One region of the Bacillus sp. J14TS2 genome, then DNA from elsewhere that is predicted to be linked to it. Evidence: predicted binding sites of a transcription regulator. Region 1 holds the regulator's gene; each other region holds the start of a gene.
What was found. The regulator Rex, encoded in region 1, represses fermentation and respiration genes when NADH is low (regulators of the CRP and FNR family bind a similar motif). The targets are predictions, from matches to a motif close to TTGTGAAATATTTCACAA.
Positions count from the first base shown of each region.

Region 1 (3,637 bases):
GTAAAAAATGAAGAGGATCAAAGGCTTGACTATAAAGCCTTTGATCCTTATTCTTCTTGCTCTACTATTTGCTTGGCTTTTTGTGCTTTTCTATAACCGATTTTGGAAATCCAGACACTTATTTCATAAAGAATAAGTAAAGGTACGGTTACCATCATATGAGAGAGGAGATCTGGTGGTGTAATAAAAGCAGCAATTACCAACAAGACAAAATAGGCATATTTACGAATTTTAGATAAGTACTGAGGGGTGATAATCCCTAGTCTTGTTAAAAATAAAATCACCACTGGCAATTGAAAGAGTATGCCAAATGGGAGGGTAATTTGAAATAGGAATTGAAAGTATTCATTAATTCCAATCGTGGTTTCAATCCCCATATTTCCAGAAAGTTTGAACATAAACTGAATGACAAACGGAAATAAGACAAAATAAGAAAAGGAAATCCCTGCTAAAAATAATAGAACAGATGCCGGAATATAGCTTAATGTGACCCTTCTTTCTTTCATTAATAGTCCAGGACTAATAAATGCCCATAGCTGATATAAAATGACAGGCGAAGTAAGAAGGATCCCAATCAAAAAGGTCATTTGCATATACACCTTAAAAGGATCTGTTGGTTTAAAGGCATTCATCACTAATTCTTGCACAGCACTTGCATCCTGCAGGAAACGGATGAGCGGCTGTGAAAGAAAGAAACCAATGAGTGAAGCCAATACGAAGAAAACGACGATAATCATCAGCCGTTTTCTTAATTCCTCTATATGCTCGAGAATGCTCATGTTATCATTCTGATTCATCACAATTTTTCATCCCATCAACGGTCGGCGTCTTTCTTGTCCTTGTCGTCATCTTCTGCGAGTCCCTTTGTTGCATTTTTAAATTCACGCAACGTACTACCTGCTGCCTTTCCAAGCTCTGGTAATTTTTTCGGGCCAAATATTAAGACTGCAACAAATGCGATGATGAGTATACTTCCCCATCCCACCATAATTGCGCCCACCTCCTTTTATATTACTCATTTTAGCTGATTTGACGAGAATTATCTATCCTCTGACTCTATTTCTTGTGAATTTTCCGTGTCAGGGGTGGGATAATTTTTCAAAAAGTAAATAAGTGACTGCAATTCTACAGCAAGATCAATATGATGAACTCGGATAGATGGAGGAACTGTTAATCGAGCTGGAGTAAAATTCAAAATTCCCTTTACATTGGTTTTGATCAATCGATCTGTCACTTGCTGAGCTACTTGAGAAGGCAATGTTAAAATAATGGCACTTACCGCTTCTTTATTTAAGTGTTCTTCAAGCTCGGCTAAGTCATATATTGGTACATCACTAATGGTTGTACCAATTTTTTCAGGGTCGACCTCAAAGGCCATGGCGATTTTGGTATTATTATTTTTTAAAAAGTTATAATTCAAAAAGGCTGTACCAAGATTCCCTACACCGACTAAAGCTACTTTTGTTAGCTCGTCCTGATCTAGGGTTTTCGCAAAGAAATTTAATAAATAATTCACATTGTAACCATACCCCTTTTTTCCAAGGGCACCAAAATAGGAAAAGTCACGGCGAATGGTGGCGGAATCCACCTTCACAGCTTCACTTAATTGCGCAGAGGAAACCCGTTGCTTTCCTGACGCATGTAAATTTTTAATAAAACGATAATAAAGAGGCAAACGTTTTGCCGTTGCCTGGGGAATTTTCATTGATTCTACGTTCATCGTTCACCCTCCTTAATTTAAGCATTGTCAACCATTCAAAAGGATGTATCTAACCAAACTTTATCTTCTATATCGTGTGCTGAGTTTTCCTGTTTGTCTAAGCAAACCTCTATTCATAGCTTAATTCGTCGACGATATCGGACTGCAAGTTCGCTATGCGTGTATCTATTTCATCAACTTGTTCATTTTTTCACGCAGTAACCTCTCCTATTATCATACACTATTTTCTTCAAGCTGTCTTTTTCTAATTCTCCTGGCCTTCTGCTAGCATACTGAACGAGCAAAGATTGCTCCCGCCCTGTTCCTTATTGTAAACTGTTCATAGGAGTGAATAATGATGATGTTATTGCAATTACAACAAATTACAAAGCATTTCGGTGCGGAATGCATATTATCGGATATAAAGTTAGAAGTGAAATCACGCGATCGTGTTGCACTTGTAGGGCGTAATGGTGCAGGAAAGTCGACTCTTTTAAAAATTATTGCAGGTCAACTTTCTTATGATTCTGGACAAATTGTTCGTCCAAAAGGCGTTACAATCGGCTATTTAGCACAAAACACGGGACTAGAATCCAGTCAGGTCATTTGGGATGAAATGCTAACGGTGTTTGCTGAAGTTCGAAAAATGGAAAAGGAAATCCGCCAATTAGAATTAAAGATGGCAGACCCTGCCCATTACGAAAACCCCCAGCTCGCTGATTCGCTTTTCCAAGAATATGACCGTTTGCAGGAAAAATTTAAAACAGCTGGCGGCTATCAATATGAAGCAGATATTCGCTCTGTTTTACACGGCATGCGCTATTATGAAGCGGATTATCAAACAAAGATCTCTACATTAAGCGGTGGACAAAAGACAAGATTAGCTTTAGCAAAGCTTTTGCTAATGAAACCAGATATTTTAATTTTGGACGAGCCAACCAACCATTTGGATATCGAGACCTTATCTTGGCTCGAACAATATTTGCAAGGCTATGAAGGGGCAATATTAATTGTTTCCCATGACCGTTATTTTCTTGATAAAGTCGTTGACCAGGTGTATGAATTATCCAGACATGAAATGATCAAATACCATGGGAATTATAGTCAATATCTAACAAAGAAAGCAGAAATCTATGAACGTGATTTGAAACATTTTGAAAAACAACAAGACGAGATTGCTAAAATGCAGGATTTTATCCAACGAAATTTAGCAAGAGCCTCGACAACGAAAAGGGCGCAAAGCCGGCGTAAGCAATTAGAAAAAATGCAGGTCCTCGATCGTCCTAGTGGCGGGGAACAGTCCGCTACTTTCCATTTTGATATTGAGCGACCAAGCGGCAATGATGTGATAAAAATAAATGAAGCGACAATTGGCTATAATGAACAGCCTTTAGCGAAAAACATTCATTTTCATATGAATCGGCAAGATAGTATTGCGTTAGTTGGACCAAATGGCGTTGGCAAATCGACCTTGCTTAAAACACTTATTCGAAAACTGCCGCTTCTTTCAGGTCAAATTGATTATGGCACCAATGTGCTCATTGGTTATTATGATCAGGAACAAGCGGAATTATCGTCCAATAAGACAGTTTTGCAAGAATTATGGGATCATTATCCGTTAAAAGAGGAAAAAGAACTTCGCACAGTGCTCGGAAACTTCCTGTTCAGTGGGGATGATGTGCAAAAGATTGTTTCTAGTTTAAGTGGAGGAGAAAAAGCTCGCCTTGCCCTTGCCATTCTTATGTTAGAAAAGGCAAATGTGCTGATATTGGACGAGCCAACCAATCATTTGGATTTAGATAGCAAAGAAGTATTGGAAAATGCGCTTGTGGATTACCCAGGTACTTTGCTGTTTGTCTCCCATGACCGTTATTTTATCAACCGAATTGCAACAAAAGTGATTGAGTTATCCACAGAGGAGACAACCGAGTATTTAGG
Region 1 is NZ_BORE01000029.1:7,049-10,685, forward strand. Features, by position in the region: gene KI375_RS25890 (YdiK family protein) at 1-11, shown strand, start outside; gene tatC (twin-arginine translocase subunit TatC) at 48-797, opposite strand; gene KI375_RS25900 (twin-arginine translocase TatA/TatE family subunit) at 815-988, opposite strand; gene KI375_RS25905 (redox-sensing transcriptional repressor Rex) at 1,040-1,720, opposite strand; gene KI375_RS25910 (ABC-F family ATP-binding cassette domain-containing protein) at 2,058-3,637, shown strand, end outside.

Region 2 (3,637 bases), on a different contig from region 1:
ATTATTCTAATATTATCCTATAAGTTTAAGGAGAATGCTAGTTTCCTTTCACTCAAGCCTTCATCACGCTAGGAAAATGATTAGTTCGTATTCAAAAGGATTAAGTCGGCGACTGCACTGACGTTCTATCAGCTTATACGTCGAAAGTTCGAGGCGGACTCGCATGTTTGTGCTGACTTTTATGTTGTCCACAGGATGTGGGGATTTGAACGGAAGATTCTTTAATTCGCAGTGTCATTTTTACTGAGTGCTTAGAACATCCTCTGTAAAAAAAGAGATTCGGAAGGAGCTGATTAAGCGGCTTTCACCAATCCCTTCTGAATCGTTGACATTGAAAAGTTGTTTTCAATTGTATCGCTCTATACATCAGTCTCGCATGTTGGCCATCTCGACTTCTGCGATCCATTTTCGGACGAAGGCAATGCATGAATTGTTCATCACATATACAAGGATGAATCCCCCTATTCAAGCAGCGATCATGTCTCATACAACAGGCATCCACATCATTAATAGGTGAACCAGGCCCGCTACATCCTGGTCCACACCATCTATAACCAGGAAAAATGCAACCAAGCTGATTTCTTTTCCTAGACAATCAATCACCCCCATACTCTACAATATGAGCATACATTGTAGAATGCATGAGCAGATGCCTTAAAACGAGAAGGGAAAGTGATGATTGAGCAAAAAATCCACTATTTGATCCCGCATTACCGTGCAGTAATCCCTCACTTCAGGACCTTGGAAAACGGAGAAGCGAAGGTGGGGATGGAAGAAAATCCCCATTAAATTGAATACCACTTTTTTTCTAATCACAATTTTCAAGAGTAATCCATCATTCAAATAATGTCGCGATCTTTAAACCGATGATCGGATCAGCGATTTGATCTAATTGATAAACGACATTTTCTTTTTGCCAGAGAATCTGCTGATCATCCCCTGTTGCATCTAAATGAACAAAACCGTGTTCTTCTGGGATCGGTAATGAATGATCTTCTAGAAAAGTGACGGCATTGCGGGCCAGTTTTTCACCAGACTCTGCTTGATCTGTTTGCGTATGTGCCGCCAATGCCCAACGGCCTTCATTCCAGCCTGTCCAGAGGCTGCCTGCTCCTGCATCTTGATACCCAGTGATGTCATGACCAAGATCCACTTCATTACCGCCGTTTTGTTCAAAATCTTCATAAGCTATTTCTTCGTTTGCCTGTTCCTGAGTATCGTATTGTTGTACGGTTAATCGTGCAATCTGCCTAGCATCACCATCTTTTAATTGATCATTATTAATGGGAATCGAAGTTTGACTAGCAAAAAAGATAACCGTATATTGATCCTCTGATGAGGTGGTAGCAGCTGTCAAATGCTCTCCTTTATCTAAAGGGATGCTGTCTGGAAGAACAATCGTCAGGTCTGTATCAATTTGCTCTTTTATTCCTTCCATTATCTCTTCCTGTGTAAGGTCTTTCTCGTCTTGTTGCTCTGGTTGTGAGGAATTCTCCTCTTCATTAGGTTGGGGATCTTGTTTAGCGTCGTCTTGGTCCTCACTTTGTTGTGCATCATTAGTTTCAGTATTGTTTTCTGCTGGAGTTTCTTGTGAAGAGTGATCCTTAGTTGCACAACCTCCAATAAGAAAAATAGCGCCTAGAAAAATAGCGACTTGTATAGCCTTTTTCATCATCATAACCACCCTTGTTTTAAAGTTTATACGTTATTTATACCTCTAATAATGCTCAAAAAAACGTCAATAAAAAACTAGCTTGATTGACAAATTCCATAAATCTTTTTACAATAAAACCTCATAAGCTAGTAAAATTGCTCGCTTATTCTCTGTTCAATAAATGGACTTATATTGGTACCGAATTTGTAACATAACCTTATTCCTATTTTGAGAATCTGTAGTATGATAGAAATATAGAATGCTCAGTTATTCACTATGTGGAGAAAAAGGAAAATCATTGGACCTTGGCTGAAAGATAAAGGGGGATGATTTACTATCCGCCTAGATTTGCGATAGACATTACAGAGGAAAATTTTCACTCATGTCTTTGCAAAAATTTTTTGTCAAAGTTTGTTCATAATTTCACGAATTAAAAGTGCACAAGCACACAAAATGAATTACTTTTGTCAAAGTTTGTTCACTTTTTCACTTAAGGAGGAAAATGGAATGGAAGAGGTTATTCTTGCGAGGATTCAATTTGCTTCAACGACATTGTTTCATTTTATCTTTGTCCCATTGTCCATTGGTCTAGTATTTATTATTGCGATCATGCAGACACTGTATGTGATAAAGAAAAAAGAAGTTTATTTGAAGATGACCAAGTTTTGGAGTATCTTTTTTCTAATTAACTTTGCAGTCGGAGTGGTGACAGGGATTATCCAGGAATTTCAATTTGGAATGAACTGGTCAAGTTATTCACGATTTGTCGGGGATGTATTTGGAGCGCCGCTTGCTGTTGAGGCTTTATTAGCTTTTTTCTTAGAATCTACCTTTATTGGATTATGGATGTTCGGTTGGAATAAACTACCGAAAAAATTACATTTAGCTTGTATCTGGCTTGTGTCGATCGGTACAATTATGTCCGCTTTTTGGATCTTAGCAGCCAATTCCTTCATGCATAATCCTGTTGGCTATACGATTCAAAATGGTCGTGCAGAAATGACCGATTTTGTAGCTGTGTTGACCAATCCTAAACTTTGGGTTGCCTTTCCACATACAATCTTCGGAAGCTTTGCTACAGGTGCCTTTTTTATCGCTGGTGTCAGTGCTTGGTATTTGATTAAGAAAAAAGATGTGGAAATTTTTAAACGTTCGATTGCTATTTCGCTTGTTATTGGATTGGTCGCTGGCCTAGGACTCGCTTTTTCTGGTCACGCGCAAGCAACCTATTTAATGCACGCCCAACCAATGAAAATGGCAGCGGCTGAAGGGCTTTGGGAGGATAGTGGTGATCCCGCAGCTTGGACTCTGTTTGCCAATATTGATACTAAAAACCAGGAAAGTACCCACCGGATCGAAATACCATATTTATTAAGCTACTTGGCATATAGTGAATTTACTGGAAAAGTAGAAGGAATGAATACTTTACAAGAAAAAATGATTGAAAAGCATGGAGAAGGCATTTATATACCTCCCGTCAAAACAACATTTTGGAGTTTTCGTATTATGGCTGGAACTGGTGGAATTCTAATCCTGCTTAGTGCTTTAGGTCTGTTCTTATTATGGAGAAAAAAATTAGTCCATAGCATTCGTTATTTGAAATGGTTGGTTCCTGCTATCTTTTTACCATTCATCGGCAATTCCTTTGGTTGGATCATGTCCGAGATTGGTCGCCAGCCTTGGGTAGTAAATGGTCTTATGAAGACAATGGATGGAGTCTCACCGAATGTGAGTGCAGGACAAATTTTATTTTCGCTTATCTCCTTTTCTCTCATCTATGCATGTTTAGCAATTGTGATGGTGTATCTATTTATCCGTGTGATCAAGCAAGGGCCGCATGCAAAAGCGAAGGAAGATGTATCAGCGTCAGACCCGTTTGATCTTGGAGGTGTTCAACATGCAACTAAGTGAAGTGTGGTTTATCCTTGTTGCCGTTTTATTTGTTGGCTTTGTCTTCTTGGAAGGTTTTGATTTTGGAATTGG
Region 2 is NZ_BORE01000027.1:27,321-30,957, reverse strand. Features, by position in the region: gene KI375_RS25640 (phospholipase A2 family protein) at 305-595, opposite strand; gene KI375_RS25635 (hypothetical protein) at 836-1,672, opposite strand; gene KI375_RS25630 (cytochrome ubiquinol oxidase subunit I) at 2,162-3,565, shown strand; gene cydB (cytochrome d ubiquinol oxidase subunit II) at 3,552-3,637, shown strand, end outside.
Region 2: a site for Rex is predicted at 2,066-2,083, ahead of KI375_RS25630 (cytochrome ubiquinol oxidase subunit I). Genes of this name have one in related genera too.

Region 3 (3,637 bases), on a different contig from region 1:
GATAGCCGACTCTTCCATGCGATCGCTGAGACATACCAGTTAAAACGGCGGCTCGCGCGGGGACGCAAGTAGGGGTCGCGGAATAAGCATTCGTAAATCGAACACCCTGGAGGGCAAGTTGATCGAGATTAGGCGTTTCTACAGCAGGATGGCCAGCAATACTTAAACAATCAAAACGCATTTGATCGACCATTATCATCAATATATTTGGTTTCATTTTGTGCTCCTTCTTTTAAGGTTAATCAAAATATGTCTCTTTATTTGGATTTTCCAGATAGTCAAAAAGCATATGTATTTGTGCTTCAGTATTGCGATTTTGGGATAAAGCTGGCAAATGATTTTTCGAAAAAAATTGAACATCATCGGTTTCTACACCACTAGTCGCACTTCCCCCGACAATCTCACATTGAAAAAACAATTTGTAATAATGGTAAGGCTGGGGCGGGTGTGCATGTTTATGCGTATCGCAAACCGCAAGTAACTTTTTTACATTGACATCATAGCCTGCCTCTTCGGTGATTTCTTTAATAATATTTTCGGATGGAGAAAGACCAATATCACAAAAACCTCCAGGTAACGACCACGCTCCATCATAATTTTCTTGAACTAAAAGGATTTGGTTATTTTGAAAAACGGCTCCTCTTACATCCAATTTAGGTGTTTGATAACCGGTTTCATTCGCAAACAACTCATACACTTTTTCCATTTCTGTCCCGGAATAATCAGCCATGATTTCTACACTAATTTTTCGCAATTCTTCAAATCGTTCCAGATCATATACATCCTTAGAAAATGTTAATCCAGCTTGGGAAATGGCTTGAATTTTCTTCGCCCATTCTAACCATTTATATTCCATGTTTTCACCTCTAACATTCTTAAATTGCAGTCCCTCTTATAGACCATTTCGATAAAAATTGCCAAAATCCTTTGTTTTTCTCAATAGAAAAAAGGGAAAGCATTTTTCAGCTTTCCCTTCTTAGATTACTGTGTAGCAACCCTTCGGAACTTTTTAAAAATATTTTTGTCTTTTAAATTTTTGATCGTAGCTGGGACTAAGAAGCGGTCAACTCCGTAATATACTGTTCCATTGATGACAAATAAGAGAATGATGGCTACGGCAAGTAAGATTGGATTTGTGCTAATCGTTCCTGCAAGTAGGAAGTTCAAGTTCATGAATGCTCCTGCAATCAGAGCTGGGATTGTCAATGCGCCGACAATTAATCCAAGACCAACGAGTATTTCCCCTGCTGGGATCAAGATGTTGATAATCTTCACATTGGGAAGGGCAACATGTTCAAGGAAAGCGGCATACCATCCTTGGACAACTGGGGCTTCTCCTCCTGCTTTGGCTAACGCCCCTTGTAAAAATCCGCCTGCATCAAATGCGCCTAATTTATGCCAACCTGCTTCTAACCATTGAACACCTAACCAAATTCTTAATGCAGCCCATACAATTGCTACCCAACGATTTTCATACCATTTATTCATCATAATCACTCCTGTTTTTTATTGTTTGTGAAAGTATTCACATTAGAATGTAAAAAAATATTAGGACACTGTAGTGAATGTTTGTTATTTTATATTTGTTTGTGAATATTTTCACTAACTTTCTATAGATTTAATATACTATGAAATTCACTGGAAAGCAAGGTGTTTTTTTAAATGACACCTTTTTGTCAAAACTTGAAAAAGTACCCACGGAAAACCTCAACAAAAAAAAGAGTTAACACACCATACGGGTTTATGTAGATGTTATAAAGGATTAAATACTACCATACGAGTTTAAGTTACACCTTTCAGGATTAAAAAGGCTTCTTCATATTTGGTTGCACCTTCCCATCACTATTTGCTCCATCTGTTCCGCAACCTGAGTTCCTTTTTCAATACGACAGCTTGGTTATGTTGCTCATCTTTTGCAGCATAAAGTAAGCTAATGTCATTGTTTTTTGCTTTTTCCCATAACTTTTCAAAGGCAGCTTTCTTTTCTTCATCGTTTCGAAGTTCATTTACATATTTTTGCTCAAATTCTTCAAAACGTTGAGGATCATGCCCGAACCATTTTCTCAATTCGGAGCTAGGTGCCACCTCTTTCATCCACTCATCCAATTTTGCATCTGCTTTTTTTATACCTCGTGGCCAAATCCGGTCAACAAGAATTCGAAGGCCATCTGATTGGTCAAATGAATCGTATACTCTTTTTAGTTGAATCTTTGGCATAGTCTCCCCTCTCCTCTCTTGTGATCTTTCATCCTTATTCATGTTATCCCCTTTTACTGGTCATACTAACCCTATCATAGAAAAGGAGGCTTCACCCATGAAAAAGAACAAACAAAAAACAATCATTAACCAAGAAGACATGACCATTCGAGCAAATCTCAATAATCTAGAACCAGGTGATTCTGTCAATAAAGAACGTACACTTGAAACCGCGAACAGCAAACTAGCAAAAGATGAAATTCAACAACAAAATAACAATCTTTAGAAAAGCAGACCCATTTTTTGTTTTAGACAAGTTCAAAAAAATAATTAAGACACCTTTGCTTAATGTCACACATTTAATGGTGAAAAAAGATGAGGCTGAGACAAAAGTGTTTTCATACAAGACAAAACCGAACTACTACTAGGTTCATATACGCCGCTCCGGAAATATACTTCGCTTACCGCGGGCGGCTGGAGCTTTCTCAGGCTTACAGGATGTAGGTCACGAAGGCGTTGCGACGTACAGGATTAACTAGTGCAGACGAAGCGACAGGACGTCGCGTACCTATCCTTTGATCCTTATTCGCACTCCGGAATCTCACCGTTGTTTTTCCTCCCACAGGAGTCTGCGTATATTTCCTCCGCTAGGCAATACATTGTTCGTCTTTGAAGTTTAACATTTTAATTATGTCCTAGTCTCGTCGCTTTTTATATAACAAATGAAATGACCTCATTTCTCACAACAACTATATTAGGTTACATAATTAAATTTCTTAAGATATTTTTCAATCACTTTCTTGTTTTCATGCCACCATAAAATAGGGACATCTCCTACTTTTCTAAACCCTAATTTCTGCGCTAAACGATTTGAAGCTTCATTTCCAGCATCACAATCCCAGTACGGAGTTAACCCCAGTTCTTTACTTCTCTTTATAAAGTATGAACAAACGATTGTAGCTAGTCCCCTACCTCGATATTCATTTAATGTAATGATATCTGGAGCAATAAATTTGCCACCAATATAGAAGGTATTACAAACACTTACAAATTCATCATTTTTAAGTAAACAAAATCCAAAGGCATTTTTAAGATATTTATCAGAAGAACCCCAAAGATAGGAATAAGAACTATCAATTTGTGCTTTATATTTATTAAACAATTCTCCATTTATTGGCTTATTTTTAAATCCATCGGGTGTTTCTACATCTTGCACCATTTTATTGATTTCTTCCAAAACATAATGAGTTCTTTTTAATTGAACAACATTTCCTTCAAGTGAGCGTTTAAGAAATTCAAGCCACTCATTTGATGATAAATACATATCGAAGAAATTTACATGATTTGAAGGGTCACTTAAATATTCAATAAGTGAATCGTTAAATACATTATCAGATACATCACCAAAAACATAGTAACATCCACCTTCATTCATAACTAA
Region 3 is NZ_BORE01000027.1:18,193-21,829, forward strand. Features, by position in the region: gene KI375_RS25580 (arylsulfatase) at 1-217, opposite strand, end outside; gene KI375_RS25585 (NUDIX hydrolase) at 239-856, opposite strand; gene KI375_RS25590 (DoxX family membrane protein) at 982-1,491, opposite strand; gene KI375_RS25595 (DUF488 domain-containing protein) at 1,843-2,217, opposite strand; gene KI375_RS25600 (hypothetical protein) at 2,315-2,482, shown strand; gene KI375_RS25605 (GNAT family N-acetyltransferase) at 2,951-3,637, opposite strand, start outside.
Region 3: a site for Rex is predicted at 1,514-1,531, ahead of KI375_RS25590 (DoxX family membrane protein). Genes of this name have one in related genera too.